DNA from 2 places in the Polaromonas sp. P2_G11 genome. Region 1 is predicted to be linked to the other one. Evidence: predicted binding sites of a transcription regulator. Region 1 holds the regulator's gene; the other holds the start of a gene.
The links. The regulator sigma-54, encoded in region 1, starts transcription at its own class of promoters, with help from an activator protein. The targets are predictions, from matches to a motif close to TGGCANGNAANCTGCTTT.

Region 1 (15,336 bases):
CCAGTACAACCCGCAAACCGTCATTGTCAGCAAAAAGCTGTGGGACACCCTGAGCAATGATGAGAAAAAAATATTCTCGGATGCGACCGCCGAAGCTGCTGCGTACCAGCGCAAGGCCTCGCGTGAACAGTCCGGCACTGCGCTCGAAAACCTGAAGAAGAACGGCATGCAGGTCAGCGAGTTCAGTCCCGCGGAGATGGCTAAATTCCGCGAGAAGATGAAGCCCGTGATCGAGAAGCACTCAGCCATCGTGGGTGCCGATGTGGTCGGCGCGCTGCAGGCAGAGCTCGCCAAACTGCGCAAATAGGATTTCACGCCCCGGCCGGCCCAGCGCACCGGAGCGCCGGCCGGCCTGTTCTTTCATTCCGGTTCCGGGTATCTTCCTTCATGAGCAAAATCCGCATCGCTGTCGCAGGGGCCGGCTACATCGGTCTCGCCCACATGGATGTGGCTCAAGAGAGCCCTACGTGCATCCTTTCGGCCATTGTCGATCCTGCGCCGGCGGCAAAGGCTATCGCCGCCAAGGCGGGTGTGCCCCTCTACCAATCGCTGGACGAGCTGTTCACCAGAGACCGGCCCGACGGCGTGATCCTTGCGACGCCGAACCAGCTGCACGTGCCGCAGGCCCTGCAGTGCATCAAGGCGGGCGTTCCCATCCTGCTGGAAAAACCCATCGCACCCACGCTGGCCGAAGGCGAACAGCTGGTCAAGGCGGTCGCTGAAACGGGCGCCAAGGTACTGATAGGCCACCACCGCGCGCACAGCCCCATCATGGCCAAGGCGAAGGAAATCGTGGATTCGGGAAAACTCGGCAAGCTGGTCGCCGTGATGGGTAGCGCCACATTCTTCAAGCCCGACCGCTACTATGAAGACGCGCCATGGCGCCGCGAGATCGGCGGCGGCCCCATTTTGCTGAACATGATCCATGAGGTGCATAACCTGCGCATGCTGTGCGGTGACATCGTGGCGGTGCAGGCTTTTGCCTCCAATGCCACACGCGGTTTTCCGGTGGAAGACACGGTGGCCATCAATCTGCGTTTTGCCAACGGCGCGCTGGGCAGCTTCATGCTGTCGGACACCGCCGCCTGCGCGCGCAGCTGGGAGCAAACCTCCCGGGAAAACAAGGCCTACCCAAGCTATGGCGACGAAGACTGCTACGTGATTTCGGGCACCAACGGAAGCCTGTCGATTCCGACCATGCGCCTGAAAAGCTATCCCAGGCCGGAAGACCGTTCCTGGTGGAAGCCGTTTGACGAGAGCGTGGCCGACATGGTCCGCGACGATCCCCTCAAGCACCAGCTGGAGCACTTCGGCGCCGTCATTCGTGGTGAAGCACCGCCGCTGGTCAGTGCCCGCGACGGCCTGCTGAACCTGCGCGTCACCGAGGCCATCGCACAGGCCGCCCAAACCGGCCAGGTGATCGAGTTGCCCGTTTTTTAAGCAACTCGACCCTCCCACATGCAAATCAAACCACCACAAACAACGTCAACCACCAGGAAAGAAATCACCATGAAAGTGCTCATGCTTCACGGCATCAACCACAACATGTTCGGCAAGCGCGATCCGGCGCAGTACGGCACCATCACGCTGGACGAAATCAACACCAGCCTGCAGGCTTTGGGCCGGGAGCTCGGCGCCGAGGTGGAACATTTCCAGACCAACAGCGAATGCGACATGTGCGAACGGATTCACCAGGCATTCACCGACAAGGTCGACGCCGTGCTGATCAACGCCGGCGCCTGGACGCATTACAGCTACGGCATCCGCGACGCCCTGGCCATCCTCACCGTGCCGGTTGTCGAGCTTCACATGTCGAACATCCACGCCCGTGAGCCTTTCCGCCATGTGTCGGTGTTCGCCGAAATCGTCAAGGGGCAGATCTGCGGCTTTGGCGCTGACAGCTACCTGCTGGCTTTGCGCGCCGCTGTTTCGGCGATCAATGCCGCAAGGGTTTCGTAAATCATCAGAAAGAGAGCGGCCATGTCACAGGAGTTCGCTGGAAAAGTCATCGTCATAAGTGGCGCCAGCCGGGGCATTGGCCATGGCATCGCCGCTGCGTTTGCTGCACGCGGTGCACAGACCGTTTTGGCCGCATCGTCCATTGAGAACCTGAAGACTGCCGCGGATGCGATTGCCAGTACCGGAGCAATCCGCCCTGAGATATGCGCTGCGGATCTTCGAGGCGAAGAAGGTTGCAAAGCGGTATTCACCCTGGTGTCCGAAAGATTTGGACGCTGTGACGTGTTGGTCAATTCCGCGGGTGCCACGCGCGCCGGTGCGTTTCTGGATCTTCCGGAGGACGCATGGCATGACGGCTTTGCATTGAAGTTCTTCGGCTGTGTGAACCTGTGCCGCCTGTTTTGGCCGATGCTGAAAACTGCGGGTGGGCACGTTGTCAACATCATTGGCGGCGCTGCCCGTACGCCCGACCCGGGCTTCCTGATCGGTGGGTCGGTCAACGCTGCGATGCACAACTTCACCAAGGGCCTGTCCGGGCTTGGAAAGCGGGACGGCGTCAATGTCAACGCCATTCTTCCGGGCTTGACTGAAACCGGCCGTGTAGCGCAGCTGTTTCAGCAGCGTGCAGCCGCAAGTGGAAAACCCGTCGAAGAAGAACGACAAGCGCAAATCGCACGCGAGGGACTCAGCCGGCTGGGTACGCCCGAGGATGTCGCCGCACTTGCGATATTCCTGTGTTCGGAGAGTGCCCGCCACATTCAAGGCACGGCCATCGCTGTGGACGGCGGTGGCACCCCTGGCCTGTATTGATCGTCAAAAGCGTCTTTGTTGCCGGCGAATGACCGTCAGCACTGATTATTCGGCGTTATTTTCAACAGCGGTTTTAACTGCAAATTTCTGGAACCTCCATGATCAACGGCCATACCGAACTCATCGCCCACATCGGCTACCCGACGCATTCCTTCAAGGCGCCGATGATCTACAACCCCTACTTTGAACAGGCGGGAGTGAACGCGGTGGTCGTGCCCATGGGTTGCAAGGCCGAAGACTACCCGGCCTTTCTGCGGTCGGTGTCTTGCCTGGAGAATTTCCTAGGCGCGCTGATCACCATGCCGCACAAGGTCACGACAGTCGATTTGCTGGACGAAGCCACACCCACGGTACGCATCGCCGGCGCCTGCAATGCCGTCAAGCGCGACGCGAACGGCAAGCTCGTGGGCGACATGTTCGATGGGGAGGGCTTTGTGCGCGGTGTGCAGCGCAAGGGCTTTGATCCGCGCGGCAAACGTGCCCTGGTCGTCGGCAGCGGCGGCGTGGGCTCGGCAATCGCGGCTTCCCTGGCCAAGGCCGGCGCGCGCGCGCTGGGGCTGTGCGACGTCAATGCGGACTCTGCGCAGGCCCTGGCAGGGCGGCTACGCCAGCACTACACGGCACTGGAACTTTCCACTGGCTCCAACGACCCGGCGGGTTACGACCTGGTGGTCAATGCCACGCCCATGGGCATGAATGAAGGCGATCCCTTGCCCATGGACGTTTCACGTATCGCAGCCAGCAGTTTTGTGGGCGAAGTGGTCATGAAGTCGGAAATGACCGCGTTTCTGGCGGCGGCCAAGGCGCGAGGTTGCACCGTGCAGGTGGGTTCGGACATGCTGTTCGAGCAGATCCCGGCCTACCTGGAATTTTTTGGCCTGCCGACCACCACACCGGACGTCTTGCGGTCGGTGGCACGGCTGAGTTATTAAAAAAGTGTAAGAGGACGCACGCACCGTGCGTCCTGGGTGGGAAGTACTGGAATCAATGCTAAAAACGTCTGATTTCAGACGTTCATAGACATAATCCAGCATGGACAAACTCAAGCAGCTTGAATCGTTCGTGTCGGTTGCGACGCGCGGCAGCCTGACTGCCGCCGCGAACGCCGAAGGCGTGGCGCCTGCCATCATGGGTCGGCGGCTTGATGCACTGGAAGGCCGCCTGGGCGTCAAGTTGCTGGTGCGTACCACCCGGCGCATCACGCTCACACACGAAGGCAGCGCCTTTCTTGAAGACTGCCAGCGCCTGCTGATTGATTTTGCCAACGCCGAAGCCAGCGTATCGGCCGGCGGCGTCAAGGCCAGCGGGCATCTGCGCATCACCGCGCCGGCCGGCTTTGGCCGCCGCCATGTGGCGCCGCTGGTGACGCGCTTTCGCGAAGTGCATGCCGATGTCACGATCTCGCTGAACCTGAGCGACCGGGTGGTTGACCTGGCCGGCGAGGGTTTTGACTGCGCAGTGCGCGTCGGCGACATGCCGGACTCTTCGCTGGTGAGTGTGCGCATGGCTGACAACCGCCGGCTGTGCGTGGCCACGCCGGTTTACCTGGCCCGCCACGGCACGCCCCAGCACCCCAGCGAGCTGGCGAAATTTGACTGCCTGACGCTGTCCAGCGACGCCTCGCAAACGCGGGGCTGGGCGTTCCGGGTCCAGGACGAATTGATCCATCTCAAGCCGGGCGGGCCGCTCGACTGCTCGGACGGCCAGGTCCTGCATGACTGGTGCCTGGGAGGGTACGGCATTGCCTGGCGCAGCACCTGGGAGGTCGAGGCGGAAATTGCCGCCGGCCAGCTGGTAGCGGTGCTGGAGGATTTTGCCGCGCCGCCCAACGGTATTTACGCCGTATTTCCGCAACGCAAACACTTGCCCCTGCGGGTTCGCCTGTGGCTGGATTTTCTGAAACACCATTACAGCCAACCGGAGTTCTGGTGCTCGTCGCCAGCCGCCGCAAAACCCTGACTGGAAAGGATCCCGACGATGGTTCTCGAATCTCTTTTGGCCTATGCCCACCTGCTGGCGATTCTCACCATGGTGGTTTTTCTGGCGAGCGAGGCGGCGCTGTGCCGCACCGAGTGGCTGGACGCCGCCGTGATCGAGAGGCTCGGCAAGATCGACATGGTCTACGGCATCTCGGCCGGCGCGGTGTTCCTGACCGGCCTGGCGCGCGTGTTTCTGGGCAGCAAGGGCGCGGCCTGGTACGCCCATAACCCCTTGCTGTACGTCAAGCTCGTCATGTTCCTGGTGATCGGGCTGATTTCCATCAAGCCCACCATGATGTTTTCGCGCTGGCGCCGGGAGTTGCGCGCCAACGGTGCCCTGCCCGATTCGCTGGAAGTCAAACAAGCGCGGCGGCTGGTGATGGTGCAGGCGCACATCCTGCCGTTCATTCCGCTGGCTGCCGTCTTTCTGGCCCGTGGCTTTGGTTAGGCGCACGCCAGTGCTGCAGCCGGCGTCAGGCTGAAAACAGGCCGTGCACCAGCCAGAAGGCGGTGCCCCACATCATCAGCGCCACCAACATGTCCATGGCGCGCCATATGACCGGCGTGTTGAGCTTACGCCCCACGCACCACAGCGCCACGCCCAGGCCGGTAAACCACAGCAATGAACCCGTGATAGCGCCCAGGCCGAACACGGCGTTGTCCGGCCGGGCGTAAGCCAGCGATGCGGTGCCGATGACCACGGCGGTGTCCAGCCAGGCATGCGGGTTGAGCCACGACAGCGCCAGTGCCAGCCCGATGGCTTTGCGGCGCGGCATGGCTTCGGCGACAAGGGGCGCGCCTTCTGCCGCCTGCGGCGCCGGCTGCACAAAGCGGCGCATCGCGTGTGTTCCGTACACCATCAGCACCAGCGCACCCGCGCCCGTCATGGCGCCCACCAGTTTGTCTGACAGGCCGCCCAGCTGTGCGAGCCCCATCACACCCAGGCCGATGAGCGCCACGTCAGTCAGCACGCAGACGGCAACCGTCAGCCAGAGGTGCTGGCGCAGCAGGCCCATGCGGATCACATGGGCGTTTTGCGGGCCTATGGCCATGATGAGCGAGAGGCTGAGGACCATGCCGGTCAGGAAGGCGGGGGCGGTGAGCGGGTTCATGGCCGCAAGTGTGTGCCAGGGTTCATAATAGTTAAATAGAATTAACTAAAACTAGCTTTAGTCAATTATTAATTGATTTAGTAGGTGCCTAACAACATGCTCGATGCCCGACAACTTGAAGCATTGGCCGCCGTGATTGAGCACGGCAGTTTCGGCGAAGCCGCCAAGGCCCTGAGCCTGACGCTGGCTGCCGTGTCCCTGCGCATCAAGTCACTAGAAAACGCACTGGGGCAGCGGCTCCTGGTGCGCGGCAAACAGGTACGCGCCACGTCGACCGGTCAGGCTTTGCTCGGGCACACCCGGCAGGTTCGCCTCATGGAAGGCGACCTGCTGGCCGGGCTGCAGGGCGGGGGAAAGTCCGCGCGCCTGCAAAGCCTGAGTGTGGCGGTGAACGCCGACTCCCTGAGCACGTGGTTCTTGCCGGGCGTGGCCACAGCCCTGCACACTCACGGCCTGCTGCTCGATGTCGTGGTGGACGATCAGGATCACACCCACGAAGCCCTGAAAAGCGGAGATGTCACGGGCTGCGTGACTGCATTGGCGCAGGCTATGCGGGGCTGCGTGGCTGAACCGCTGGGCGTGATGCGTTACCGCTGCATGGCCTCGCCCGCACTGGTGGCACAGTGGAACGAGCCCGCGGCGGGTGGCAAGGCCGCACCGAACCGGCTGGCCCATCGCCTGCTGGCCAGCCCTGCCGTGATCTTCAACCGCAAGGACGCGCTGCAGGATACTTTTCTTGAACAGCATTTCGGGCTGCGCGACGCGCTGTACCCGCGCCACTTTGTGCCGGCGGTGGATGCGTTCGAGCTTGCGCTGGAGCTTGGCATGGGCTGGGGCATGGTGCCCGACCTGTTGCTGGCCGCGCGCACCCGCAAGCCGCCGCTGCAGGAAGTGCTGCCGGGCAGCACGGTCGACGTGCGGCTGTACTGGCAGCACTGGGCACGTGAATCCGTTGCGGCGCAACGATTGACACAGGCGGTCAAGCAGGCGGCGCAAGGGGAGTTGCTACAGATGTGACGGTGTATTTGTAAGCAAAAAGTGCCGCCTGCGCTTTGCGGATGGGCGCAAGCAGCTATCAACTCAATAGCGCTCATCAAGAAATCGCTGACACAAAAAAAGCCCGCCATGACATCCATGGCGGGCTGGTTCGGCTGGATACGACTGGCTTACTTGCTCAGGCATTCTTTCATGAACGCTTTGCGTTCGTCGCCTTTTTTGCCCTTGGCGTCGACGTTGCAGGTTTTCATTTTGGTTTGCTGCGTTGGCGCTTCTTTCTTGGCACTGAGGCACTCTTTCATGAATGCCTTGCGTTCGTCGCCCTTCTTGCCTTCAGCGTCCTTGTTGCAGGTACCCATTTTGGTTTGCTGTGCGGTTTTGGCTGGAGCGTCCGCGGCGTGCGCCACCGGAGACAAGGCCATCGAGACGGCAAAAACGGCGGCGATCAGGGATAACAGCTTTTTCATGGTGGCTCCATTGGGTTGGGGAATCAGGTTTGAGTTCCGGCTGGAATTCCAACACATAACGCCGCGCCGGGCAAATTCGATGACCGGGTATCTGAGGGGTCCGAACGGCAGATGGCTTAACCGTAAAATCAGCCCATGCTCTCGATTAAAAAAGACCTGCTCGCGGCCCTGGCTGCGGGGCTGGAAGACCTTTCCCCCGGCGCAGGCGACAAAGCTGCCTTTGAATCCCCCAAGGTGGCGGCCCACGGCGACTTCGCCTGCACGGCCGCCATGCAGCTGGCCAAGCCGCTCAAGCTCAATCCACGCCAGCTGGCGGAAGACCTGCGTGCCATTTTGCTGAAGGCTCCGGCCTTCGAGCGCTGGGTGGACGCGATCGAGATCGCCGGGCCGGGCTTTATCAACATCCGCCTGAAGCCCGCCGCCAAGCAGGAGACCGTGCGCGAAGTGCTGGCCGCCGGCGCGCAGTTCGGCGTACAGCCCGCCGACCCGGCGCGCAAGATGATCGTGGAGTTCGTCTCGGCCAACCCGACCGGCCCTCTGCATGTGGGCCATGGGCGGCAGGCCGCGCTGGGCGATGCGATCTGCAACCTGTTCGCCACTCAGGGCGCGAAAGTCTGGCGCGAGTTCTATTACAACGACGCAGGCGTGCAGATCCAGACCCTGGCCACCAGCACGCAGGCGCGCGCCAAAGGCATCAAGCCCGGTGACGCCGGCTGGCCCGAGTCGGCCTACAACGGCGATTACATCGCCGACATCGCGGCCGACTTTCTGGCCAAAAAGACCGTCAAGTCGGACGACCGCGAATACACCGCCTCGGGCGATGTCGACGACATCGATTCGATCCGCCAGTTCGCCGTGGCCTACCTGCGCCACGAGCAGGACCTGGATCTCAAGGCTTTCTCGGTCAGGTTCGACAACTACTACCTTGAGTCCAGCCTGTACAGCTCGGGCCGTGTCGATAGCGCCGTGGCCAGACTGAAAGACGCCGGTAAGACCTACGAGCAGGACGGCGCGCTGTGGCTGAAGTCGACCGACTACGGCGACGACAAAGACCGCGTGATGAAAAAGAGCGACGGCAGCTACACCTACTTCGTCCCCGACGTGGCCTACCACCTGGCCAAGTGGGAGCGCGGCTTCGGCAAGGCCATCAACATCCAGGGCATGGACCACCACGGCACCATTGCCCGCGTGCGCGCCGGGCTGCAGGCCGCCGGCGAAGGCATTCCCCAGGGCTACCCCGATTACGTCCTGCACACCATGGTGCGCGTGGTGCGCAACGGCGAAGAGGTCAAGATTTCCAAGCGCGCCGGAAGCTACGTCACCCTGCGCGACCTGATCGAATGGACCAGCGCCGACGCCGTGCGCTTCTTTTTGCTCAGTCGCAAGCCGGACACGGAGTTCCTGTTCGATATTGACCTGGCGCTGGCACAGAGCAATGACAATCCGGTGTATTACGTGCAGATGGCGCACGCGCGCATCTGCTCCATCCTCACCATCTGGGCCGGCCAGGGCGGCGACGAAGCGAAGCTGAAATCCGTGGACCTGTCGGCACTCGACAGCCCGCAGGCCCAGGCACTCATGCTGCTGCTCGCCAAGTACCCTGACATGCTTGCCAATGCGGCCGCCGGCCTGGCACCGCACGATGTAGCTTTTTACCTGCGCGAGCTGGCGGCGAGCTATCACAGCTATTACGATGCCGAGCGCATCCTGGTAGACGACGAGGCCGTCAAGCAGGCACGCCTGGCGCTGGTCGCCGCGACTGCGCAGGTGTTGCACAATGGCCTCGCAGTGCTGGGCGTGAGCGCCCCGCGCAAGATGTAACCAGTAGCGAAAACCATGCGAATTTCAGGACAAGGCAATGAACGTGGGCAAGGTATGAATACACAACGAGGCGGAACCCTGCTGGGGTTGATCATTGGCGCGCTGATCGGCCTGGGCGCGGCGCTGGCGGTGGCGGTTTACATCACCAAGGTGCCGGTTCCTTTCATGAACAAGAGCCAGGCACGCAACCCCGACAGCGACGCTGTTGAAGCCAAGAAAAACAAGGACTGGAACCCGAACGCCCCGCTGGCCGGCAAGAACCAGCCCAAGCCGCCGCCTCCGGCAGCGGTTGAAGTGCCTGGTGTTCCGGTACCCGACCCCTCCGCCGGGCCCGCCCCCAGGGCCGCCGCTTCGGCGCCGACCAAGGTGGCCAAGCCGGCACCTGCCGATCCGCTGGGCGATCTGGCAAAGGCAAAGGTCGAAGGCCTGTCGTCCGGTCCGGGAGCGGATCCCTTCAGCTATTTCATTCAGGCCGGTGCCTTTCGCACGCCGGAAGATGCGGAACAGCAACGCGCCAAGCTGTTGCTGCTGGGCATGCAGGCCAAAGTGTCGGAACGCGAGCAGGCGGGCCGCACCGTGTACCGCGTGCGCCTTGGCCCTTTCGACAAGAAGGAAGATGCCGACAAGGCCAAGGAGCGCCTGGACAACAATTCCATTGAAACCGCGCTGGTCCGGGTCCAGCGCTGAAGCCCTCGTCCAACGATAGGCTGAACTTTTCACGAGGCTGGTGTACAAACCCCTATACCCCGCGCCACGAGGCATCCGCCAGAGGGGCGGTTTCCGGGCTATTTCCGTCATTCCAGGAGAAAAATCTGATGCAACGCCGTGAGTTTTCGTTTTCAGCCGCCTCGGCAGCAGCCGCCCTCGGCGGCGTCGCCGCCCTGCCCACCCTGGCGCAAGCCCAGGCCAAGGCCTTCAAGGACGGCGAGGATTACCTGACGCTGGACAAGCCGGCGCCGACCGAGACCGCCGCCGGCCGGGTCGAGGTGGTGGAATTCTTCTGGTACAACTGCCCCCATTGCAACGCCTTCGAGCCGCAATTCGAAGCCTGGATGAAGCAGATCCCCAAGGACGTGTCCGTGCGGCGTGTTCCAGTGTCCTTCCGCCCCGATTTCGAACCTCAGCAGCGCCTGTATTACGTGCTTGAGGCCATGGGCAAAATTGAGGAACTTCACAAGAAGGTGTTTGCTACGATCCACGTGGAAAAACAACCGCTCAACACGCCCGAACTGATAGCTGCATGGGCTGAAAAGCAGGGCCTCAACAAGGCCAAATTCGTTGAGTTCTACAACTCCTTTTCGGTCGCCTCCAAGGCGCGCAAGGCCACACAGCTGCAGGATAGCTACAAAGTGGCCGGCGTGCCGTCGCTGGGTATCGCGGGGCGTTATTACACCTCGTCGGACCAGACCCAAACCATGACCCGCGCGCTGCAGGTCACAGATCACCTGATCGCGCAATCCCGCAAGGCCAAATAAAGAAAGCGCCTGCGGCCGTGCGCCGCGCCAAACACTGGCTCACAAAACCCGCCCGATTTCCGGCGGGTTTTTTTATGCCCCTAATATTCCCCGTGCAAGCCATTCCCGGAGCTGGCATGGCTACAATGGCCCAACACCAAGCAGCAAGATTCGTGCCTTATGAAACACCCCATTTTTTCGTTCATCCTGCCGGTCATCCTGGTGCTGGGGGTGGCTTTCCCGGCCAGCGCCGAAAAAGCCGACCGGGACAAGCCCATGAATGCGGAGGCAGATGCCCTGCGTTATGACGACCTGAAGCAAACCAGTGTTTTTACCGGCAATGTGGTGATCACCAAGGGCACGACCATCGTGCGCGGCGAGCGCGTTGACGTCATGCAGGATCCCGAAGGCTACCAGCAGGCGGTGTCCATCGCGGCGCCCGGCAAGCTGGCGTTTTACCGGAAAAAGCGTGACGGCGTAGACGAATACATCGAAGGCGAAGGCGAACGCATTGAATATGACAGCCGTGCAGACCTGGTGAAGTTCATCAAGCGGGCGGTGGTGCGCCGCTACAACGGCGCCACCCTGGTGGACGAAACCACCGGCAGCCTGATTGTTTACGACAACAACACCGACGTCTTCACCGTGGATGGGGGCGCGCAAAATCGTACGGCCAGCAACCCCACAGGACGGGTTCGCGCCATGCTGTCACCCCGCGCGACAGCCTCGGCCCCCGTCGCGGCGCCGCCCGCAGGCCCAGCCCCGGTTCTGCGCCCCAGCACGACGCTGGGCAATGAAAAGAACTAGAAAGACCTGCACAGATGGATGTGGTGACTGACACTTCAGCGGCCCCGGCCGCTCCTGCCCTGACCCCCAGCCGCCTTGTTGCGCAAGGTCTGCAAAAATCGTACGGCAGCCGCAAGGTGGTGCAGGACGTTTCGCTGTCCGTGCAAAAAGGCGAAGTCGTGGGCCTGCTGGGCCCCAACGGCGCGGGCAAAACGACCTCGTTCTACATGATCGTGGGCCTGGTGCGCGCCGATGCAGGCGAAATTTCCATCGACGGCGAGTCGGTCGAGCACATGCCGATTCACCTGCGTGCCCGCCTGGGCCTGAGCTACCTGCCGCAGGAAGCGTCGATTTTCCGCAAGCTCACGGTCGAAGAAAACGTGCGTGCCGTGCTGGAGCTGCAGCTCGACAAAACCGGAAAGCCGCTGGGGCGCGCAGACATCGAGTCGCGGCTCGACGCGCTGCTGCAGGATTTGCGGGTAGATCATTTGCGCAACTCACCGGCACCGGCGCTCTCGGGCGGCGAGCGCCGCCGGGTCGAAATCGCGCGGGCGCTGGCAACCCAGCCGCGCTTCATCCTGCTGGATGAGCCCTTTGCCGGTATCGACCCCATTGCCGTGATCGAAATCCAGCGCATCATCGGTTTCCTCAAATCGCGCGGCATCGGCGTGCTGATCACCGACCACAACGTGCGTGAAACACTGGGCATTTGCGACCACGCCTACATCATCAGCGACGGCCATGTGCTGGCGCAAGGCACACCGTCCGAGATCGTGAACAACGCCGATGTACGAAGAGTCTATCTCGGCGAACACTTCAAGATGTGAAGATGGTTCCCCCCTGTTGTCGCTCACTTCGTGTAGCTCCCTCTCCCCCTCTGGGGACGGCGCCTGCGGCCTGGCGAAGCCAGTTCCGCGGCCCCTGCTGGCCGAAGACATGTCGTTTTATCTTTCCGCACATTTGAAAATCCAGTGAAACAAGGCCTGTCACTCCGCGTCTCGCAGCATCTTGCGCTGACGCCCCAGCTGCAGCAGTCGATCCGGCTGTTGCAGCTGTCGACGCTTGAGTTGAGCCAGGAGGTCGAGCAGATGCTCGACGAAAACCCGTTTCTGGAAGTGTCGGAAGAGACGGCGGTGCGCGAAGAGTTTGGGCTGGAGCACATCAACACGCCGGTAAGCCAGGACAGCCGCGAGTTTGAATCTGCTACGGATTCGATAGCTGGCGGCGCAGACGAGACTGGCGCTACAGCCCCGAATGACGCAGAAGTCAGTGCGGAGCCCAAGCTCGAGGAAAGCTGGGAAGGCGATGGCACGGTAGAAACCACGCCCGACGACAGCGAGTGGGGAAGCGACGCACCGGCGCGCAAGAACAACAATGAAGAGAGCGAAGCCGAGGCCTCCGACCTCACGGGCAGCCATGAGTCGCTGCAGGACCACCTGCACCGGCAATCGCTGAGCTTGCGCCTGTCGGAGGAAGATCGCGCCGCGCTGCACTTCCTCATTGAATCGCTCAACGACGACGGCTACCTTGAAGACAGCCTGGCGTCGCTCGCGGCCGGTCTTGCAAGAGATGACATGGCGCAGGCGGAAGAGCTGGAGCAGCGTTTTGCGATGGCGCTCAAGCTGCTGCACCACATGGAGCCTGCCGGTGTCGGTGCGCGCAACCTGGCGGAATGCCTGAGCCTGCAACTGCTGGACTGCAAGGACTGCGAAGAAACCCGCGCAGCCATTGCCATGTGCAAGCAACCCATGGAGCTGCTGGCCAAGCGCGATGTCAAGCGCCTGTCGCACCTGTGTGGGTTCACCGAAGCCGCCATCAAGGGCGCCATCACGGTGATTGGCCGGCTCGACCCCAAGCCCGGGCGCCGCTTTGTGAACGTGGAGCGCAACCTGATCGTGCCCGACGTCATCGTCATCAAATCGGGCCGGGGCTTCAAGGTTTCGCTCAATGGCGACGTCATGCCGCGCCTTCGCGTGCACGACATTTATGCCAATGCCCTCAAGCAGCACAAAGGCCAGGGCGGCCAGGCGCTGCAGCAGCGCCTGCAGGAGGCCCGCTGGTTCATCAAGAACATCCAGCAGCGCTTTGACACCATCCTGCGCGTAAGCAGCGCGATTGTGGAACGGCAGAAAAACTTCTTCACGCACGGCGAACTCGCCATGCGGCCGCTGGTGCTGCGCGAAATCGCCGATGAACTGGGCCTGCATGAGTCCACCATCTCCCGCGTGACCACGGCCAAGTACATGGGCACCCCTTTCGGTACTTTCGAGCTCAAGTATTTCTTCGGTTCCGCACTCGGCACCGAAACCGGCGGCAATGCTTCCAGCACAGCGGTGCGCGCGCTCATCAAACAATTTGTCTCGTCAGAAAGCCTCAAGAAGCCGCTCAGCGACAACCAGATTTCCGAAATGCTCAAGGAGCAGGGCATTGAATGCGCCCGCCGCACCGTGGCCAAGTACCGCGAGGCGCTCCGCATCGCGCCCGCCAACCTGCGCAAATCACTCTAGCCGCCCAATCAGGCCGCGCTGCCCCGCCCCTCAAAGTCAGTCATGAATCAACTCCAACTCTTTTTACCGTGCGCCGCAGGCGTCGAAACCCTGCTGGCCACCGAGGTCAAGCGTGTCACCGGGATCGACGGCAAAGCCTGGCGCGCCGGCGTGCAGCTGCAGGCTTCGTGGCGCGACGCGTTGCAGCTCAACCTGCACAGCCGGCTGGCGCAGCGCGTGCTGATCGAGCTGCAGCACAACCAGTACCGCAGCGAACAAGACCTCTACAACGCAGCTGCCAACGTGGCCTGGGAAATCTGGTTCACGCCCAAGCAGACCTTCAAGGTCGAGATCACGGCCCAGCACAGCCCGCTGCAAAGCCTGAACTTCGCGGCGCTGAAGATCAAGGACGCGATCGCCGACCGCTTTCGCGCCAAGTTCGACGACGTGCGGCCCAGCGTCGACACGCGCTGGCCCGACGTGCGCGTCTACGTGCACCTGACGACGGACACCGTCACGGTCTACATCGACACCTCGGGCGAGCCGCTCTTCAAGCGCGGCTGGCGCGAAGACAAGGGTGATGCCCCGCTGAAGGAAACCCTGGCCGCCGCCATGATTGCCGCCAGCGGATGGGATCAGCTCTGTAAAGAAGGCGTGCCGCTCTATGACCCCTGCTGCGGCTCGGGCACCATCGCGATTGAAGCCGCGCAAATCGCCTGCAACATTGCGCCCGGCATCAACCGCCGTTTTGCCTTTCAGAAATACCTGCCCTTCCAGGGCCATGTCTGGGACGGCCTGCTCGACCAGGCCGAAGCCGCCATCACCGAACCTACAGCGCCGGTGTTCGGCAGCGACGTGTCTTTCCGCATGGTCGACTTTGCCGAACGCAATGCCGAGCGTGCCGGTGTGGCCAATGCGGTGGAATTCCGCGGCGGCGACGCCCTGCAGCGCATGCCGCCCGCGCCTTCGGGCGTGATGCTGGTGAATCCGCCTTACGGCGAGCGTATTGATGTGGCAGGTGTGGCCGGCATCACCGGCGTGCAGGGGCGCGACCAGCGCCGCCAGCAAGGACAGGCCGAAGGACGCGTGCAGCAGGACCACCGCAACCAGCCCATCGACGAATTTGGCCAGCCGCTGAACCGGGACAGCGGTGATCGGGGTGACACACGTGAAGAACCCGCCTTCGAGACATCGCGCGACCGCTCGGCGAACCCCGGCCGCGAGCAGGCACAAAACGCCTGGGGCGAAGAAGCGACGGAGTTTTTTCCACAACTGGCCGCGCACTGGAAGAAAAATTACGCCGGCTGGACCGCTCACGTGCTCACACCCGACCTCAAACTGCCCGGCAAGATGCGCCTGAAAGAATCGCGGCGCGTGCCGATGTGGAACGGTCCCATCGAATGCCGCCTGTTCCGCTTTGACATGGTGGCGGGCTCCGCACGCGGCAAGCCCGGCGCAGCCGCCCC
Region 2 (15,336 bases), on a different contig from region 1:
GATTCTTAGCTTCTTATTCCCAGTCCAGCGCACCCTTTTTCCACTCGTAAACAAAGCCCACGACCAGAATGCCCAGGAAAATCATGACGGACCAGAAACCGACAGGGCCGATTTCCCTGAGCGCCACGGCCCAGGGAAAAAGAAACGCGATTTCGAGGTCAAAAAGGATGAAGAGGATGGCGACCAGGTAGTAGCGCACATCGAATTTCATGCGGGCATCTTCGAAAGCCTCGAAGCCGCATTCGTAAGGGGAATTTTTTTCGCTGTCGGGACGCACGGGGCCCAACAAACGCCCCAGGACCTGAGGCACCACACCGACACCCACACCAACCAGAATAAACAAAAGAACAGGAAGGTATTGATCGAGGTTCATCGTGGATTCAACTTCTGAAAAGCCACTTGCGCGGTTTGCTTCAGCTTGCCGTTTGAGCCGACAACATTGCCGGAGCACTGCTGCCGATGCATGTCAATCTGGTGCGGACGGCGAGACTCGAACTCGCACACCTTTCGGCACTACCCCCTCAAGATAGCGTGTCTACCAATTTCACCACGTCCGCGGTATTTAACTGCCTGGATGGCATGAGGAACCTTGCGGTTTTTGGCTTTCCAGACAGTCTTAGAGTTTACCCCGAAATATTGCTGCTCCCGACTGCGGGCAACAGCAAAATCTCGTTATTTCGTCGGGATTTGCGCAGCACCGGACGCGGCAGGCGCAGGCGGGACAGGAACTGCCGTGCCAGTACTTGCAGGCGCAGAGGTTCCCGGAATCTGGGCCGCACCGGAAGCTGCAGCAGCCGGCGCCGGAGCGCTCACGGCGGCCCCCTCCAGGACGCTGGAGCTTGTGCGCGCAGGAGCATTGCCAAAGTAAGCAAGCAGCAAGGTGCAGGCAAAAAACAACGCGGCGAGAACGCCGGTAGTGCGTGACAGGAAATTAGCACTGCCGCTGGCGCCAAAAAGGCTGCCCGAACCGCCACTGCCAAACGCCGCGCCCATGTCTGCGCCCTTGCCGTGTTGCACCAGGATCAGGCCAATCATGCCGAGCGCCGAAAGCATCTGCACAGCGAGGACAATGGTTAATACAACGTTCATATCTACTCCTAAATTAATAGCGTTCTGCGCCTGTCAGTTGCGGGCTGCAGCAATAATTGTCAAAAAATCGGGGGCTTTGAGCGACGCACCGCCAATCAGGCCACCGTCGATATCGGGCTGGGCCAGCAGCGTTGCCGCGTTGGCCGCGTTCATGCTGCCGCCATACAGAATTTTCACGCGGGCAAACTGATCTGTAGCCGCCTTCAATTGGTTGCGCAGCACCAGGTGCACAGCCTGCGCCTCTTGCGGAGTCGCTGTCTTGCCGGTACCAATCGCCCATACCGGTTCGTAGGCCACCACGATTTCGCTGATGCAGTGGCCATTGGTGTGGATCACCGCCGCGAGCTGCCGCTTCACGACTTCTTCGGTATGGCCTGCCTCACGCTCGGCCAGCGTTTCGCCAACACAAACGATGGGGGTAACACCGCAGGCCAGTGCAGATTTTGCCTTGTCGGCGACCGTCGCATCAGTCTCGCCGTGATGCTGGCGCCGCTCCGAGTGACCAACGATAGCGAAACGGCAACCAAACTCCTTGAGCATGGCGGCACTGACTTCACCCGTATAGGCGCCACTGGCATGAACGGACACATCCTGTGCGCCCAGTTCAATGGCAGACAGGCCGGGTTTAGCAGCCCGCAATAGCTGAATCTGTGCCAGGTAAGGCGCAGGAACACAAACCGCCACCTCACATGCCGGAGGATTGGCCAGCCCACTCGCCAGGGCATCCAGCAAGGCTGCGTTGGCCTCCAGGCCGCCGTTCATCTTCCAGTTACCAGCAATAAGCTTCTTCATGGTGTCGGTGACCAGGTTAAGACGATTTTGCCGACATGCTGGTTGGACTCCATCAATGCATGCGCCTTGGCCGCATCAGCCGCCGCAAACGTGCTGTGAATCACCGGCTTGACAGCACCGCTCGCAAGCAGTGGCCACACCTTATTCCTCAATGCATTCGCAATGGCGCTTTTGAACTCGACAGATCGCGCACGCAAGGTTGAACCGGTGACGGTCAAGCGCTTGCGCAACACCAATCCCGCATTGATCTCGGACTTGACCCCGCCCTGTATCGCAATGATGACCAGACGGCCGTCCTCGGCCATGCAGTCAACTTCTCGCGCAACATAACCACCGGCAACCATATCAAGAATGACGTCGACGCCCTTCCCGTTGGTCAGCTTTTTTGCCTCTTCGGCAAAGTCACTGGTCTTGTAGTTGATGGCATGGTCCGCGCCCAAAGCCACACAGGCAGCGCATTTTTCGTCGCTGCCGGCCGTTACCAGCACCGTGGCCCCCAAGGCCTTGGCAATCTGGATGGCCGTAACGCCGATACCGCTGGAGCCGCCCTGGATCAGCAAGGTTTCACCCGGCTGCAGGTAAGCGCGCTCAAACACATTGCTCCAGACGGTGAAAAAAGTCTCGGGCAAAGATGCCGCCTCGATGTCGCTCAGCCCTGAAGGCACCGGCAGGCACTGCCCAATCGGAGCAACACACAACTCGGCATAGCCACCACCCGCGACCAACGCGCAGACACGGTCACCGATTTTGAGGCCGGCTACGGCCATGGCCACGGCATCGCCGGACACGATCACACCCGCGACTTCAAGCCCGGGAATGTCGGACGCCCCGGGCGGTACCGGGTAGTGACCCATGCGCTGAAGAACATCAGGGCGGTTGACGCCACTGGCGCTCACGCGAATCACTACCTCGCCAGAACCTTCGATGGGCGCCGGGCGATCAGCCAGGCGCAACACCTCAGGCTTGCCGTAGGAGGTAATTTCAACAACTTTCATGGCGTATCAAGGTCATTTGAGTCGCCAGCCCTCTGTACAAGAGCGCAAGCAGCTACAAAATCAATAGCAGTATTGATCAGCCCCGGTCTTGGTCCTGGGCCGGACGGTCGAGCAAAGCCTTCATCGACAGCTTGACACGGCCCTTCTCGTCGGTCTCCAGAACCTTGACCTTGACGATCTGGCCTTCGCTCAGGTAGTCGGTGACCTTCTCGACGCGCTCGTGGGCGATCTGGCTGATGTGCAGCAGGCCGTCCTTGCCGGGCAGCAGGTTGATCAGGGCGCCGAAGTCCAGGATCTTGGTGACCGGGCCTTCGTACACCTTGCCGATTTCGACCTCAGCGGTGATCTCGGCGATGCGGCGCTTGGCCTCGTCGGCCTTGGCGCTGTCATTCGACGCGATGGTGATAGTGCCGTCTTCCTCGATGTTGATCTGCGTGCCGGTTTCTTCGGTCAGCGCGCGGATGACGGCGCCGCCCTTGCCGATCACGTCGCGGATCTTCTCTGGGTTGATCTTCATGACGTAGAGACGCGGCGCGAAGTCGGACACTTCAGCCTTGGCTTCGCCCATGGCTTCCTGCATCTTGCCCAGGATGTGCATGCGGGCTTCCTTGGCCTGGGCCAGCGCGACCTGCATGATTTCCTTGGTGATGCCCTGGATCTTGATGTCCATCTGCAGCGCGGTGATACCGAAGGTGGTACCCGCAACCTTGAAATCCATGTCGCCCAGGTGATCTTCATCACCCAGGATGTCGGTCAGCACGGCAAAACGGTTGTCTTCCTTGATCAGGCCCATGGCGATACCGGCCACGTGGGCTTTCATCGGCACACCGGCATCCATCAGCGACAGGCAGCCGCCGCAGACCGAAGCCATGGACGAAGAGCCGTTGGACTCGGTGATCTCAGACACCACGCGCATGGTGTACGGAAACTCTTCCTTCGACGGCAGCACGGCGATCAGCGCGCGCTTGGCCAGACGGCCGTGACCGATTTCGCGGCGCTTTGGCGAGCCGACACGGCCGGTTTCACCGGTGGCGAACGGAGGCATGTTGTAATGCAGCATGAAGCGGTCTTCGTAGTCGCCCGACAACGCGTCGATACGCTGCGCATCGCGCTCAGTGCCCAGCGTGGTCACGACCAGCGCCTGGGTTTCGCCGCGCGTGAACAGGGCCGAGCCGTGGGTGCGGGGCAGCACGCTGTTGCGGATTTCAATCGCACGAACGGTGCGCGTGTCGCGGCCGTCGATGCGGGGTTCGCCGGCCAGGATCTGGCTACGCACGATCTTGGCTTCGATGTCGAACAGCATGCCTTCAACGGCCACGCCGTCGAATTCCACGCCGTCGGCCTTGAGCGCGGCCATAACGTCGGAGGTCACCACGCGGCAGGCTTGCGTACGGGCTTGCTTGGCGCGGATCTGGTAAGCGGCTTGCAGCTTGGCACCGGCGAGTTCGTTGACCTTGGCGATCAGCGGCTCGTTCTTGGCGGGTGCTTTCCAATCCCAGACCGGCTTGCCGGCGTCGCGTACGAGTTCATGGATCGCGTTGATGGCGATGTTGCCCTGCTCATGGCCGAACACCACGGCGCCGAGCATGATCTCTTCGGACAGTTGCTGGGCTTCGGACTCGACCATCAGCACGGCGGCTTCGGTGCCGGCCACGACGAGGTCCATCTTCGAATCCTTGAGCTGGGTCTTGCCGGGGTTCAGCACGTACTGGCCGTCGATGTAGGCCACGCGAGCGGCGCCGATGGGGCCATTGAACGGGATGCCGGAGATCGACAACGCAGCGCTCGAGGCGATCAGCGCAGGGATGTCGCCTTCGACCTCAGGATTCAGCGACAGCACATGGATCACGACCTGAACTTCGTTGAAGAAGCCTTCAGGGAACAAGGGGCGGATCGGGCGGTCGATCAGGCGCGAAGTCAGCGTTTCGAATTCGCTGGGACGGCCTTCGCGCTTGAAGAAGCTGCCGGGAATGCGGCCAGCGGCGTAGGTTTTCTCGAGGTAGTCGACTGTCAGGGGGAAGAAATCCTGGCCGGGCTTGGCATCGGTCTTGGCGACCACGGTGGCCAGTACCACGGTGCCGTCCATGTCAACGACGACGGCGCCGCTGGACTGGCGTGCGATTTCGCCGGTTTCCATCGTGACTTTGTGCTGACCCCATTGGAAAGACTTGGTGACTTTGTTGAAAATGCTCATGTTCTTATCTCCACTAAATTCACGCACTTGAGGCAGTGCGGGAGGCCCGGAGCGGCGGCTGGCTGAACACGATGCCATTCCACAAAATGCCTGGAATCAGGGGCCTGACCAGGGCTTTTCTTGTGGAATGACACAGCGCGTGCTCGTTTTGCCTTGCTCCGAAGTAAAAAGCGCCTGAGCTAGTGAACTAACTCAGGCGCTTTCAAATCGTTGCTACCGATTACTTGCGCAGGCCAAGCTTGGCGATCAGCGCGGTGTAACGTTCGGCATCTTTGGACTTCAGGTAGTCCAGCAGCTTGCGGCGGCGGCTCACCATGCGCAGCAGACCGCGGCGACCGTGGTGATCCTTGGCGTTGGCCTTGAAATGGGGGGTCAGTTCGTTGATGCGGCCGGTCAGCAGCGCCACTTGAACTTCAGGGCTGCCGGTGTCGCCGGCGGCGCGTGCGTTGGCCTGAACGATTTCGGCCTTGATTGATTTTGCAATCATGTTTTCTCTTTCTTGCACCGAGGTGCGCTTGCGAGCGAAGCAGCGTTCCCGACATGGGAGTGAATAAACCGCTTTCGTCGTGTTCCGGCATGAAAAAGGCTCAAAAAGAGCCTCAATTTGCGCAGAGCCTTGGATTATAGCCTGAGATCATTCCCCAAGCCAGCGCCTGAGGCGTTCCACCCCCCGCCCCAGCCGAGCGACATCCTGGCTGGCGAAACACCAGCGCAGCCAGCCCTGAGCCTCGGGCCCGGGATTGACCATGAATGCATTGCCGGGCGCCAGGCCCAAGCCCCCCTCCACCACCAGACGTTTGGCGGTCTCCAGAGAGTCCCCGAAGCGCGCCTGGTCTTCCAGGCGGAAAAAGGCGTACATGCCGCCTTTGGCCGGTGCCAACTGCACGCCCGGCACGGCCTGCAGCAGCGGCACCAAAGTGTCGCGGCAGGTTTTCAGATGGGCAACCACCCGGGGCGTGATATCGGCCGTGCGTTCGATGGCCACCAGCCCGGCCCGCTGCACGAACACCGGCGCGCAGGAGGTGTTGAACTCCACCAGCTTGCCCATGTGCGGCGTCATGGCAGCCGGCATCACCAGCCAGCCCAGGCGCCACCCGGTCATCAAAAAGCTCTTGGAAAAGCTGTGAACCACCACGAGGCGGTCTTCGGGCGCGGCGATATCCAGAAAACTGGGGGCGCAACCATTAGGGGTGGGCTCGTAATACAGGCGCTCGTACACCTCGTCCGCCAGAATCCAGGTGCCCGTCTTGCGGCAATGCGCCAGGATGACCTCTTGCTCGGCGCGCGACAGCGTCCAGCCGGTGGGATTGTTGGGCGCGTTGACGATGAGTAGTTTGGTTTTCGGCGTAATGGCGGCCAGCAGTTCGGCCACATCAAGCCGCCACTCGCCTGCCACCGGCTTGAGGCTGACGCATTTGACCTGCGCGCCCATGATGGCCGGCTGGGCCGTCAGGTTGGGCCAGACAGGCGTCACGGCCACGACTTCGTCGCCGGCATCCACCAGCGCCTGCACCGCCAGCATCAGCGCATTGACGCCGCCTGAGGTCACCGCAATGCGTTCGGCCGTGATCGGCGCGGCCCCCGCACAGCGCAGGCCCGCCGCGTAAGCGGCAATGGCCTCCCGCAGCTCTGGCAAGCCCAGGTTTTGCGCATAAAAAGTCTCGCCCTGCTGCAACGACGCAGCCGCCGCCTCGCGGATAAAGGCCGGCGTGACCTCATCGCTCTCGCCAAACCAGAACTTGAGCACATCATCGCGCCCCATGCCCGCGTTGGCCACCTGGCGGATCATCGATTCTTCAAGATCTAAAACAGTTTTTCTCATGGATAGTCCGTCCGCCTGTGCCGGCTTCAATCAATTATTCAATCAGCCAATTTGAACTCAAGGCCGGACCATCTTGCAGCTGTTAGGCTGCTCGGCCTTTTCGGGCGAAATCGTCTTGATGACGCGAAAGCCGTAGCCGGAACCTTCCACGTCAAATTTCACACCCGGCGAACCCTGCTTGCCCATCAATGCCACCAGCAGCGGTTGCTGGAACTGGTGGTCGGCCGAGCGCATCGCGCCTTTGTGGCCCACGAAAGTAACCGAACTACGCTCCAGCTGCGCCGCCACCGCCCCGGCGTCAGCACTGCCCGCTTTGTCAAGGCTTTGGGCCAGCGCCTCAATCATGAGCTGCATGCGCATGTGAACATAGTCGTCCTGAGGCTTGGGAAAGCGCTGGCGAAAGGATAGGTAGAAGGCTTCGGACTGCGCGCCCGCCTCATTCGGGAACCAGTCGGCCACCGCTATCACCTTGCCCACGCCGGCGTCGCCCAGCGCACCCGGCACGCCCAGCGCGTTGCCATAGAAGGTATAGAACTTGCCCTCGTAACCCACTTCCCTTGCCGCCTTGATCAGCAGCGTCAGGTCGTTGCCCCAGTTGCCCGTGAGCACTGCCTGCGCTCCGCTGGCCTTGATCTTCGCGGCATAGGGAATGAAGTCCTTGACACGGCCCAGCGAGTGCAACTCGTCGCCCACGATCTGCACGTCGGGTCGCTGCGCGCCCAGTTGCTTGCGTGCCTCACGCAGCACGGCCTGCCCGAAACTGTAGTCCTGGCCTATCAGGTAAATGCTTTTGAGCGCCTTGTCGTCCCGGAGCACATCCATGAGCGCGGCCATGCGCATGTCTGCATGCGCATCAAAGCGGAAATGCCAGTAGCTGCACTTTTCATTCGTCAGGATCGGGTCGACCGCCGAATAGTTGAGGAACACCACGCGCTTGTTCGGCTCACGCTCGTTGTGCTTGTTGATGGCGTCAATGAGCACCGCCGCAATCGCCGAGGAATTGCCCTGCGCCACGATGGTCACACCGTCGTCAATGGCCGAACGCAAGGCCGCCAGCGCCTCTTCGTTCTGGCCCTTGCTGTCGTAGCGCTCAACGACCAGGTTGCGCGGGCCGCCTGCCAGCTTCACGCCGCCACGCGCATTGACGCGCTCAGTGGCCCAGACGAGGTTGCGGAACACCGCTTCGCCGGTATTGGCGAATGCGCCTGACAGGCTTTCGATCAGCGCAATACGAACAGGTGCCGGGACAGGCGGCTGGCTTGCGGTCTGCGCGAACGCCGCCGCCGAGGCGCAAAGACATAGGGCCATGAGGAAGCGTTTCAAGTGTTTCTGCATAAAAAAATAGACCCTGGTCTTTTGCCTGATTTGGCTTGAATAAACCGCTTGCACACCTAACTGGGGTGCAAGCGGCAATCACGGTGAGCGCCGCGCAGTGTAAGGGGAAAACACCCCTTGTTCATCCATCAAGGAATAGCCATGTTTTACTCTCTCGCCCATCGCCCTGCCCGCGCCTTTCATCGCCACTACGCACCCGTCGTGAGCAACGGCGCCCTGGAAAAATTCCTCAACGACACCTTCTCCTCGTTGTCTGACACCGGCGCCGCCAAGGCCGCCAACGTGGAAGACCTCGAGAAGGCATATACCCTGCAATTCGACGTTCCCGGCCTGGCCCGCGAACAACTGGATATCGGCATTGAAGGCGACGTGGTTCGTGTCTCCAGCAAGGAAGACGCACCCCGCAAAATCAAGGCCGCATGGCGCTTCCCGCTGGAAATCGATACCGCCAACAGCAGCGCCAAACTGGAAAACGGCGTGTTGACCCTGACACTGGGCAAAAAAGTCCCTGTCAGCAACGTCACCCACCTCGACATCCAGTAACCACCGACCAAAGCCGGTTAGCCGTCCCTGCCAGCCGGGGCCGTGGAACCGGCTTTGCCGGGCCGCAGGCGCAGCGGCCCCCTCGGGGGGACGGGGAACTACGCGGCGCGAGCGACCGTGGGGGTCAAACTCCAGCGCGGCTTCACATCAAACGTGTAGTCGCGCTGAAGCGTTTCAAGCCCCGCCTGCAGCCGCATGCCGGCCGCCAGCGCAATCATGGCGCCGTTGTCGGTGCACAAATGCAGTTCCGGGTAATGCACACGAATACCGCGTTGCTTGCACACGGCATTGAGCTGGCTTCGCAGCAGCGCATTGGCGCCCACGCCGCCCGCCACCACCAGGCGTTTGAGCCCGGTTTGCGCCATGGCGGCCAGTGATTTTTTCACCAATACCTCCACGATCGCCGCCTGCGTGGATGCCGCGAGGTCGGCCTTGCGGCTGTCCAGCTCCGCACCCAATTTTTTGGCCTGAGTCAGCACTGCGGTTTTGAGCCCGGCAAATGAAAAATCCAGGTCACCACTGTGCAGCAAGGGTCGCGGCAACTTGAAGGCCGCGCAGTCGCCGTGCTCAGCCAGCTTCGACAGATGGGGCCCGCCGGGATAAGGCAAGCCCATCAGCTTGGCCGACTTGTCAAAAGCCTCACCTGCCGCATCGTCAATGGTTTCACCGAGCAATTCGTAACTGCCGACCCGGTCCACCCGCATCAGCTGGGTATGGCCGCCAGACACCAGCAGCGCCACAAAAGGAAACTCGGGCGGGTCGGCGCTCAGAAAGGGCGACAGCAAATGCCCTTCCAGGTGATGCACACCCATCGCAGGCTTGCCCAGCGCCGCCGCCAGCGAGCAAGCAACACCCGCCCCCACCAGCAGCGCACCCGCAAGCCCAGGGCCGCGTGTATACGCCACCACATCCACTTGCGCCAGGCTGCTGCCCGCCTCGGCCATCACCTGATGCGTCAAAGGCAAGACACGCCGGATATGGTCCCGGCTCGCCAGCTCAGGCACCACACCACCATAAGCCTGGTGCATGTCGATCTGGCTGAACAAGGCGTGCGACAGCAGGCGCGGCACGCCACTGCCGCTGGCATCCACCAGCGCCACACCGGTTTCATCGCAACTCGATTCGATTCCCAAGACTCTCATCCTTCGAGTGTAAAGCCCCCCGTTCAGGCTCACTACGTGTAGCCTGCCCCCTCAAGGGGGCGGTGCCTGCGGTCTGGCAAAGCCAGTCCCGCGGCTCCCGCTGGTTGAGCCCCTCCTCAACCCAGCATGAGCCCTGGAACCGGCTTTGCCGGGCCGGAGGGCGGGCAGACCCCTCGGGGAGGTAAGGAGTTACACGCAGTGAATGACCGTGGGGGCACGTTTCTTGCACTAAATCCTGCATGACGCCGTCCCAATCCCTGCGCCTTGTCATCATCGCCCCGGACCTGCTGGAGTCCGTGTCCGATGACGACCATGCGCGGGAGCTGGCCGAGCGCTCGCGCCAGCTGCGCATCGGATTGCTGGAAAACGGTTACAACATCGTCGCGGTGCTCCCGGCCGATACCTTCCTGGACGAGCGCCTGGCGCAACTGCAACCCGACATGATCATCGTGGACGCCGAAAGCGAGGCCCGCGATTCGCTGGAGCATGTGGTGATGGCGACGCGGGACGCCCGTCGGCCCATCGTGCTGTTCACCAACGACAACGACACCAGCCACGTGAAGGATGCCGTCGCCGCCGGCGTGTCGGCCTATGTAGTGGCCGGCCTCTCCCCGGACCGCATTCGGCCTATCCTGGACGTGGCCATGGCGCGCTTTGAGCACGAGCAGGGCCTGCGCAAGGAACTGGCACACGCCAAAACAGAGCTGCATGACCGAAAAGTCATAGACCGGGCCAAGGGCATGCTGATGCAGCGCCAGGGCCTGACCGAACAGGCCGCCTTCGAAAAGCTGCGCAAGGCAGCGATGGATAAGGGCCTGCGGCTGGGCGAAGTCGCCCAGCGCATGCTCGACGCCCTGGATTTGCTGGGATAAATCCCGGGCCTGATCTCAGGTAACCCTCAATTGGTGCACCGCACAAATACGGTGCAAGCATCAAACCACCGCCTCGCACCGCCTTTCCCCGCAGCCACTGGTGCAGGCAGTGCGTCCGGGCACTTTCCCTTCTCAAAACGACCCGCTGTCACAGCACTCAGCATCGCTGGCACAGCTTTTGCAATGCCCTAGGCACTGGTCAAAGATGGCCAACCGGCACAGCACTTCAATGGCGAAGTGTGTGGTGCCCCCAAGGAACAAAGGCGTTCGCACCCTGCATCACGTTCAACGTGTTGCCCGGGTCGAGCGCCTTTTTGTTTTTGTCTTTCGTTTTAACTATCAGGAGCCGCTGACATGACTGAACTGCTGAAATCTTCGCTGACTCGCCGTACCGTGCTGCAGGCCGCGGCCGTGGGCGCCGTGGGCATCAACCCCGCCCTGCGCGCTGCCGTCTATGCCCAGGGCTCAGACGCACCAGAGAAGAAGGAAGTCAAGATCGGCTTCATTCCGCTGACCGACTGCGCCTCGGTGGTCATGGCCTCAGTGCTGGGCATTGACCAGAAATACGGCGTCAAGATCATCCCGACCAAGGAAGCCAGCTGGGCCGGCGTACGCGACAAGCTGGTCAACGGCGAACTGGACTTCGCCCATGTGCTCTACGGCCTGGTCTACGGCGTCCACATGGGCACAGCCGGCCCCAAGAAAGACATGGCTGTGCTGATGACGCTCAACAACAACGGCCAGGCCATCACGCTGTCCAAGAAACTGGCCGACAAGGGCGCCATCGACGGCCCGGGCCTGGCCAAGCTCATGGCCAGCGACAAGCGCGAATACACCTTCGCCCAGACCTTCCCGACCGGCACGCACGCCATGTGGCTTTACTACTGGCTGGCCGCCAACGGCATCAACCCGATGAAGGACGCCAAGGTCATCACCGTGCCGCCACCGCAAATGGTGGCCAACATGCGCGTGGGCAACATGGACGGCTTCTGCGTGGGCGAGCCCTGGGGCCACCGCGCCATCATCGACGGCATAGGCGTGACCGCCGTGACCACCCAGGACGTCTGGAAAGACCACCCTGAAAAAGTGCTGGGCACCACGGCCGACTTCGTCAAAAAATACCCCAATACAGCGCGCGCCGTGACCGCCGCCATCATCGAAGCCGGCAAGTGGATTGACGCCAGCCTCTCCAACAAAAACAAGATGGCCGAGACCGTGGCCGACAAGAGCTACGTCAACACCAGCGTGGACGCCATCAACCAGCGCATCCTGGGCCGCTACCAGAACGGCATGGGCAAGACCTGGGACGACCCGAACTACATGAAGTTCTACAACGACGGTGCGGTGAGCTTCCCTTACCTGTCCGACGGCATGTGGTTCCTCACGCAGCACAAACGCTGGGGCCTGATCAAGGAGCATCCGGACTACCTGGGCATCGCCAAACAGATCAATCACATCGACGTCTACAAACAGGCCGCGACGGCTGCCAAGGCGAGCGTTCCCAAAGACATCATGCGCAGCAGCAAGCTGATGGACGGCACGGTGTGGGACGGCAAGGACCCGAAAAAATACGCCGACAGTTTCAAGGTTCACGCCTGAACACCCACGCTATATCCACGCTACACCCCACCCAACCTTCCCACGTAAAGAGGTGACGCCATGGTCAGTGCCGTATTTCACAACCCGCTGGAGGCGGCAACCCCTGCAAGCCGCAGCAACGAAAGGCCCAGAGAGGCCGTCGCTATCAATTCGATAGCTGGCGGCGCTTATCCAACGGGCTCCGCAGCCAAAAACAACATGAACGTTTCAATAAAACCCATGCCCGCCACCAAGCCATCCCGCGATGCCTCCTGGCTCTGGCTCACCATCCTGCCCCCCCTGTTGGGCCTCGGTTTGCTGGTGCTGATCTGGGAGCTTGTTTTCATGGGCACGGCCGGCAGCATTCCCTCGCCCAAAGACACCTTTGTGCAGGCGGTGCAGATCTTCAGCGACCCGTTTTACAGCAAGGGGCCGAATGACCAGGGCGTGGGCTGGAACGTGCTGTCGTCGCTCAAGCGCGTGGCCATGGGCTTTGGCATGGCGGCCGTCGTCGGCATACCGGTCGGCTTCATGATCGGTCGCTTCAATTTTTTGAGCCGCATGTTCAACCCGCTGATCAGCCTCTTGCGCCCGGTGTCGCCGCTAGCCTGGTTGCCGATTGGTCTGCTGGTCTTCAAGGGTGCCAACCCGGCTGCTATCTGGACCATCTTCATTTGCTCCATCTGGCCCATGATCATCAACACGGCTGTCGGTGTACAACGCGTGCCGCAGGACTACATGAACGTGGCGCGTGTGCTCAATCTCAGCGAGTGGAAGATCGTGACCAAGATCCTCTTTCCTGCCGTGCTGCCCTACATGCTGACCGGCGTTCGTCTGGCTGTCGGCACCGCCTGGCTGGTGATCGTGGCCGCCGAGATGCTGACCGGTGGCGTCGGCATCGGCTTCTGGGTCTGGGACGAGTGGAACAACCTCAACGTCAAGAACATCATCATCGCGATCTTCGTGATCGGCATCGTCGGGCTGGTGCTGGAGTTCGCACTGATCAAGCTTGCAACAGCCTTCACGTTTGAAGAAGTCAAGAACTGAACCGCTCGAACAAAAGGAGAACCAAGCCATGACATCCTTCACTACCAAGTACATCGAGATCCAGGGCGTAGAGCAAACTTTCAAGACCAAAAAGGGGCCGTTCTGCGCACTGCAGAACATCAACCTCACGGTAGCCAAGGGCGAGTTCGTCACACTGATCGGCCATTCAGGCTGCGGCAAATCCACGCTGCTCAACCTGATTGCCGGCCTGACCACACCCACCGAGGGCAGCCTGCTGTGCGCCAACCGCGAAATCGCCGGCCCCGGACCCGAGCGGGCCGTCGTATTCCAGAACCATTCGTTGCTGCCCTGGCTCACCTGCTTCGAGAACGTTTACCTTGCCGTCGAGCGGGTTTTTGCGGCCACGGAAAACAAGGCCCAGCTCAAGGCCCGCACCGACGCCGCACTGGCCATGGTCGGGCTGACGCCAGCGGCGCAAAAACGTCCCGGCGAGATTTCGGGCGGCATGAAGCAGCGCGTCGGCATTGCACGCGCACTGTCGATGGAACCCAAGGTGTTGCTGCTGGACGAGCCTTTCGGTGCCCTTGATGCGCTGACCCGCGCCAAGCTGCAGGATGAACTGCTGCAGATCGTCGCCACCACGCAAAGCACGGTCGTGATGGTGACCCACGATGTCGACGAAGCCGTTCTCCTGAGCGACCGCATTGTAATGATGACCAACGGTCCCGCCGCCACGATCGGCGAAGTGTTGCCAGTAGAGCTGCCCCGCCCACGTTCCCGCGTGGCGCTGGCCGAAGACATCCGTTACCTGGGTTACCGCAAGGCCGTGATCGATTTCCTTTACACCCGCCAGGGCCACGTCGAAAAAGCAGCCTGAAAAGGCCAGACCGGAAAAGCGGCAAACAAGCCGCTCCGGGATTTTCAAAGGGAGGTTTTTAATGTCTGCAGTTTTGCCAATCCCCGGCGCCGACAGAATCGCCCATGGCGCACCAGCCAGCACGCGGCCGTCAGCATCGCACGGCCTCTCCTCGCTCGGCAAGTACCGTGAAATCATCATCGCAGTCGCGTTTTTCCTGCTGTTTGACCTGGGTGTGCTGGTCCTGAACTTCTACACCTCGTTCAAGATTGACCAGGACACCGTGGCCATCAACCTTTCCGGCCGCCAGCGCGTCGTCTCGCAACGCGTCGCGCGCACCCTGCTGGAGCTTGATGCCATGCGCGTCTCGGGTGCGCCCTACAGGGCCGACACCCTGGCGGAGCTGCGTGCGGGCGCCAAAATCTTCCAGGTGTCGCAGCTGGCGTTTCGCGAAGGCGGCACCATTCCCGGCGGCGACGGCAAACCTGTCTACCTGGAGCCGGTGGTGTCCAGCCGCGGCCGTGAGCTCGAGGAAAAGGTGGAGCAAATCTGGAAGCCCTACTTCGCCCTGCTCCAGCCGCTGCTGGCAGGCGACAACTTCACGCAGCAGGAATTGGCCGCCGCGCTGGCCTACAGCCAGACCTACAACATCCAGCTGCTGGGCGCGGCCAACGACTTCGTGACCGAAACGCAGCAGATAGGCGCCTCGCGTGCCAGCGTGCTGCGCATGGTGCAAACCGGCGGTATCGTGCTGGCACTGCTGAATTTCGCCTTCATTCTGTTCAAGTTCCTGCGCCGCCTCAAAACTTCAGACGCCGCGATTGAAGCTGCCACCGAAGAAAACCGGGAGATTCTCGCCAGCGTGCGCGAAGGCCTGTTCCTGCTGACACCCCAACACCAGCTCGGTTCCCAGTTGTCCCGTTCGACCCATGCACTGTTCGGCAAAACGCTGGCACCGGGGCAAAACTTCTTCTACCAGCTGTCCACCCTGGTTTCCGACAAGGCATTGACCGATGCGCGGGACTATGTCGAGTTGCTGTTCTCTCCACACGTCAAGGAGCAGCTGATCCAGGGCATCAACCCGCTGTCGGAGGTGGAACTCACCGTCAG

Region 2: the regulator sigma-54 is predicted to act here: its motif matches at 10,125-10,142, upstream of AC1DWQ_RS22240 (ANTAR domain-containing response regulator).

What each region holds. Positions count from the first base shown of each region.
Region 1 covers NZ_JBFUFE010000004.1:572,145-587,480, reverse strand. The annotation lists gene AC1DWQ_RS16860 (TRAP transporter substrate-binding protein) at 1-307, shown strand, start outside; gene AC1DWQ_RS16855 (Gfo/Idh/MocA family protein) at 388-1,440, shown strand; gene aroQ (type II 3-dehydroquinate dehydratase) at 1,510-1,959, shown strand; gene AC1DWQ_RS16845 (SDR family oxidoreductase) at 1,981-2,769, shown strand; gene AC1DWQ_RS16840 (shikimate dehydrogenase family protein) at 2,868-3,701, shown strand; gene AC1DWQ_RS16835 (LysR family transcriptional regulator) at 3,802-4,728, shown strand; gene AC1DWQ_RS16830 (DUF2214 family protein) at 4,747-5,196, shown strand; gene AC1DWQ_RS16825 (LysE/ArgO family amino acid transporter) at 5,222-5,860, opposite strand; gene AC1DWQ_RS16820 (HTH-type transcriptional regulator ArgP) at 5,957-6,877, shown strand; gene AC1DWQ_RS16815 (PsiF family protein) at 7,027-7,323, opposite strand; gene argS (arginine--tRNA ligase) at 7,459-9,144, shown strand; gene AC1DWQ_RS16805 (SPOR domain-containing protein) at 9,199-9,831, shown strand; gene AC1DWQ_RS16800 (thiol:disulfide interchange protein DsbA/DsbL) at 9,960-10,619, shown strand; gene lptA (lipopolysaccharide transport periplasmic protein LptA) at 10,779-11,405, shown strand; gene lptB (LPS export ABC transporter ATP-binding protein) at 11,420-12,211, shown strand; gene AC1DWQ_RS16785 (RNA polymerase factor sigma-54) at 12,356-13,891, shown strand; gene AC1DWQ_RS16780 (THUMP domain-containing class I SAM-dependent RNA methyltransferase) at 13,934-15,336, shown strand, end outside.
Region 2 covers NZ_JBFUFE010000006.1:435,054-450,389, reverse strand. The annotation lists gene AC1DWQ_RS22295 (NADH-quinone oxidoreductase subunit A) at 14-373, opposite strand; tRNA gene AC1DWQ_RS22290 (tRNA-Leu) at 473-557, opposite strand; gene secG (preprotein translocase subunit SecG) at 673-1,089, opposite strand; gene tpiA (triose-phosphate isomerase) at 1,123-1,881, opposite strand; gene AC1DWQ_RS22275 (NAD(P)H-quinone oxidoreductase) at 1,878-2,876, opposite strand; gene pnp (polyribonucleotide nucleotidyltransferase) at 2,953-5,070, opposite strand; gene rpsO (30S ribosomal protein S15) at 5,291-5,557, opposite strand; gene AC1DWQ_RS22260 (pyridoxal phosphate-dependent aminotransferase) at 5,705-6,892, opposite strand; gene AC1DWQ_RS22255 (branched-chain amino acid ABC transporter substrate-binding protein) at 6,950-8,227, opposite strand; gene AC1DWQ_RS22250 (Hsp20/alpha crystallin family protein) at 8,369-8,770, shown strand; gene tsaD (tRNA (adenosine(37)-N6)-threonylcarbamoyltransferase complex transferase subunit TsaD) at 8,869-9,912, opposite strand; gene AC1DWQ_RS22240 (ANTAR domain-containing response regulator) at 10,152-10,784, shown strand; gene AC1DWQ_RS22235 (CmpA/NrtA family ABC transporter substrate-binding protein) at 11,139-12,383, shown strand; gene ntrB (nitrate ABC transporter permease) at 12,444-13,409, shown strand; gene AC1DWQ_RS22225 (ABC transporter ATP-binding protein) at 13,438-14,247, shown strand; gene AC1DWQ_RS22220 (ATP-binding protein) at 14,309-15,336, shown strand, end outside.